DNA from 2 places in the Priestia sp. AB genome. Region 2 is predicted to be linked to the other one. Evidence: a T-box and tRNA genes for the amino acid it is inferred to sense, from the RefSeq annotation. Region 2 holds a T-box; the other holds one or more tRNA genes.

Region 1 (2,403 bases), on a different contig from region 2:
GCCGTAGATGTTGAATGATGAAAAAAGCTGAAATAAATCCCTACCAGAATAATCACAATCGAAAAGAAGTTATAAGGAATGCTTTGAATAAACAAAGAATAAGCGTCTTGTTTTATGCCTTGATGATCAATTGCCATTTGAATGATTGAGACCATATACCCTACAAATGCCGTTGCCACAGGAATTAAGACGATAACAGGAGTAGCAGTTGTTTCAATAACAAACCCTAGCTCTGCTGTCGTCATTTTCACCTTTTTGAGTAATGCTCTCATAATGGGCGCGATAGTCACAAAACGAAATGTGGGAGCACTGAATGTTCCAATGGTTGAAACATAGGTTAAAATAAGAGCTCTTTTTCTTGTATCAATTCTTTCTGCAGCTGTTTCCACAAAACCTTTCACTCCTCCAGCCATCTTAATCATTCCGATAAGCCCTGAAAACGCGTATAAAAAGACGACGATTTCTATATTACTTTTATTTCTAAGAGCTTGTACAACGTAGTGAAGTAGCTTTTCAACACCTCCGACAATCGAATGATCAATCAAATAAGCGCCTACTAATAAGCCTAGAAACAACCCTGGCAGCACTTGTTTGGTGAAAATAGCTATTGGAATAACAATTAAAAACGGTATAATTGAAAACCAACTAGATTCCATAGGACTCTCCCCTATCTTAAAGACCATATTAGATGTCTTCACGTATCGTTCATTAGCTTTTAATGTAACCCCAATATTATGTGTATATTCACGAAAACAACACGTATAAGCAGCACTGCTTTAATAAACTATTTCTGATTAAAAACAGCATCGTAAAAATCTTTATTTCTACAACAAAAAAAGCAGTTTGCACATGCAAACTGCTTTTGAAAAGAAGCGGAAGACGAGGTTCGAACTCGCGACCCCCACCTTGGCAAGGTGGTGTTCTACCACTGAACTACTTCCGCGCGTATATGAAAGTAAAGATGCGGGTGAAGGGACTTGAACCCCCACGTCATAAGACACTAGATCCTAAGTCTAGCGCGTCTGCCAATTCCGCCACACCCGCGTGTGAATTAAAAGATAACTCCAAAATGGCAGGGGCAGTAGGAATCGAACCCACACTGACGGTTTTGGAGACCGTAGTTCTACCTTTAAACTATGCCCCTAGAAATGATTTCTTCAAAAGAACCTCGTTTATTAACGACGCTATATTATAATAAAACATATATGAAATTTCGTCAATAGGTCTTTTGATGAATCATAACTAGTGCTAGGAGTTTCAAAAAAACTGTGAGGCATATCACAGTTTTTTTGAAACTCCCTTCACCAGCTGCAGTCCTCTTTAATCTCCGCTATTTGCTTTTAAAGACTCTGCTGTAACACAGTACTATACAAAATGTCTCCAAAATCGCGTGAAGACTGAAAGGATATGTAGGAGTGCAGACTTTACAGGAGGGACATTTTTTTGAGAATCCGTATTAAGATCAACAGGTTCTCCCTCATTTCCTACAAGCGCACTGTGAGAAATCTTAGTTTCAATAGCTCCTGTTAGCTCGGCTGCAAATTCTTCACTATCTATCATCACCATGGATTCAGTGTTTAAAAATGCAGAGCGTGAATCTAAGTTAAAAGAACCAACTGCACTTAAACGCTGATCATAAACAACAGATTTCCCATGAATTGAATAGGGCTTTTGATATTCATAAAGCTTCGAACCAGCTTTTATAACGCGATTCTTTACTCCCAAGTATGCAGAAAAAGCCATAGCATTTGGAGTGGATGTAATAGAATTAGTTAAAATAATTCTTTGCACTTTTGGTTTTACTTGCTTATCTATATACTGTTCCATCTCTTTTGTTGGTACGATATAAGGGCTTTGAACAACAATGGATTTTTCAGCTTGTTGGGAAAGCTTAATAAATGTTTTCCATATAAAAGGGCTTTTATTCATTCGTTGAATAGGATTTGTAATAAAAGAAACCTTTCTTGTAGGCATCGTTGATTCTCTCCATACAATATAAGGATGGACAAAAGGTTCATTTGCTTTTTTTGCCTCTTCGTATTGATCTATTAACAATTTCTTGCCTGAAAGGCCCCGAAATTGTTTAGTTTTCTTGAGCTTTGGAAAAGCTTTGCGGGTATACGGGTGGTTCCATAATTTCTCTACATACTTCTCCATTGAGACAATGACACTATAACTTTCTTGCTTTGTGTTATAAATTAGCACATCACGGTCATAGACAAAATTTTTATCTGGTTGACTGGCCAAGTATTTATCTCCAATATTTCGTCCTCCACTAATACCTAATTGGCCATCGACTACTATTATTTTATCGTGAAGACGGTTATGCCATGTCCAAGGTTTAAAAATAGTGAAGGGCTCATAGTACTTTAATTCTATATTATTGTGGAAAGCTAGAGCATA
Region 2 (2,403 bases):
TGAATATTGTTTTATTGTTACAGATGGAACGAATATTTTAGCAATTGATACGATGGGATATCATATTCCGATTCGAAAAAGCCGCTTAATTCCAAGACAGGAACAGTTAGTCTATGAGATGATTGCGGATCAAGAAGAGCTAGAATATAAGTTCAGTGAAGACGAGCTGAATAAAAAAGAGCATCATATTCTTTCACCGTCTCCTGAAACGATGAGAGGACTAACACGTAAAGAACGTCAGCTAAAACAGCTGTTATTTATGGCACTTGATCAGCTACATACCACAAAAAATACAGCTCAAATCCGCTACTGGTACACGGAGTGGAATCCAACGAAGTACGAAGACATTCAAGAGATGCCGTTTCAAGACGTGTGGAGTCAGCTATACGATGAAACGAAGTCAGGGTGGTCACCGAAGCATAAATTATTATGCGAGCGCTTAGTAAAAGGACAACCTTTCTTTGAAAAACTTTGGGAAATTGAACAAGAGCCAAAAGTTAATTAAAAAAAACGACTGCATAGCAGTCGTTTTTTTTAACGTTTACGGCCAATTCCCATTGCGTTTCGCATTTTGCGAAGCATTTTATTAGCTGTTGCATTTGCTTTATCGGCACCTTGATCTAAAATATCATCTAGCTCGCTAGAATCAACTAATTCATAATATCTTTTTTGAATTGGAGCGAGTGCTTCAGCTACCACTTTGGCTGTGTCAGCTTTAAAGTCACCATAACCTTTGCCTTCGTACATCGCTTCAATGTCTTCGATTGATTTATTGGCTAGGATCGAATAAATACTTAATAAGTTTGAAATGCCTGGCTTATTTTCTTTATCGTAGCGAACAATACCTTCTGAATCCGTTACGGCACTTTTGATTTTCTTTTCAATTGTTTTAGCGTCATCCAAAAGCGTAATGAAAGCTTTTTGGTTTGGATCGGACTTGCTCATTTTTTTCGTAGGATCTTGAAGAGACATGACGCGTGCGCCCACTTTTGGAATACGTACTTCAGGAATAGTGAAGATATCATTGTATTTTTTGTTAAAGCGCTCAGCTAAGTCACGCGTTAATTCTAAATGCTGCTTTTGATCTTCCCCAACTGGAACCAAATCGGTGTTGTATAAAAGAATATCCGCTGCCATTAATGGAGGATAAGTTAGTAATCCTGCTGATACTGCTTCTTTTCCAGCGGACTTATCTTTAAACTGAGTCATACGTTCAAGTTCACCGATATACGCTACGCACTGTAACATCCATCCCGCTTCTGTGTGGGCAGGCACTTCCGATTGAATAAATAAAGTCGATTTTGCTGGATCAATTCCTACCGCTACATACAGAGCAGCAAGGCTGCGAATGTTTTTACGAAGTGCTAAACGATCTTGAGGCGTTGTAATCGCATGCTGATCTACAATACAAAAATGACAGTTATAGTCATGTTGAAGTTCAACAAATTGCTTCATCGCTCCAATGTAGTTACCTAAAGTGATTGTACCGCTTGGTTGAATACCTGAAAAAATTGTTTTCATCAAATCTTCCTTTCATCTGCACATATATGATGCTAATTTACGGATACAACATAAAAAGGCCCATCCGCTCCTAGCATAAGCTAGGGGCGAATGGACCGCGTTGCCACCCTAATTAGTACACATAATTGTGAACTATCTTTATTCATGTAACGTTGAGGTCAACGTTCAAGCTTTGCACTTGAAAGCTCCAAAGTCCATTCTGCAGGTTTCAATGTTTGTTCTCACCAGCCACAAACTCTCTGAAAATGAAAATTCTGCATACTACTCTTTTTCACAGCTTTAATTATATAGTTATTCGTTATTATAACGCGAAAAAGCAGGAATTTAAACATCTTATCGCTAAAAAGTTTTATAAGACAATTTACTGGAATTTTTCAGCGGCAAAAAAAGACAAGAACCTTTTAATTAAAGCATTTCTTGATGAAAATTTGGTGGAGGATTTGGTAAAAATCTTTTATTTAATATTTCTAATGGCTTTGTAATACTATCGTAATACCTATACTACAAAAAAGATTTTAGAAGTCTGACAAGTAGGCACAATCCTTATAAGATAAGGTTTTTTCCCCCATGACAAAAAAATACCATTAAATAATAGTATTGCAATAAATTTTTAAAATATTTATAATAGGCGTAACAAACATATTTTTTACAAAGGTATTACAATTTCTTAATTTTTCAGAAAACACAAAATAGACAATGTTTTGTTTCAATTAGCGAATTTTGTAATGAATGAGTCTTCTACATATTAAGCGCATACATTGGATTTACAGCATGTAAACAATTGATGACAGTTTCATAGAGTAGAAGAATAATTTTGCAGTGAGGTCTTTAATGCTCTACTACGCGAAAAAATAACTGATTATTTTGTATTGAAAGAGGATT

What was found. The T-box of region 2 lies ahead of trpS (tryptophan--tRNA ligase). A T-box ahead of a tRNA ligase gene usually reads a tRNA of that ligase, here a tRNA-Trp.
Region 1: it encodes a tRNA-Trp, which carries the amino acid that the T-box ahead of trpS (tryptophan--tRNA ligase) is inferred to sense. The anticodon was not compared.

What each region holds. Positions count from the first base shown of each region.
Region 1 covers NZ_JAQMYN010000003.1:221,091-223,493, forward strand. The annotation lists gene POF52_RS10790 (Na+/H+ antiporter NhaC family protein) at 1-656, opposite strand, end outside; tRNA gene POF52_RS10795 (tRNA-Gly) at 872-943, opposite strand; tRNA gene POF52_RS10800 (tRNA-Leu) at 963-1,044, opposite strand; tRNA gene POF52_RS10805 (tRNA-Trp) at 1,071-1,144, opposite strand; gene POF52_RS10810 (phospholipase D-like domain-containing protein) at 1,366-2,403, opposite strand, start outside.
Region 2 covers NZ_JAQMYN010000005.1:81,875-84,277, forward strand. The annotation lists gene POF52_RS16530 (YjbA family protein) at 1-505, shown strand, start outside; gene trpS (tryptophan--tRNA ligase) at 535-1,524, opposite strand; T-box leader at 1,601-1,805, opposite strand.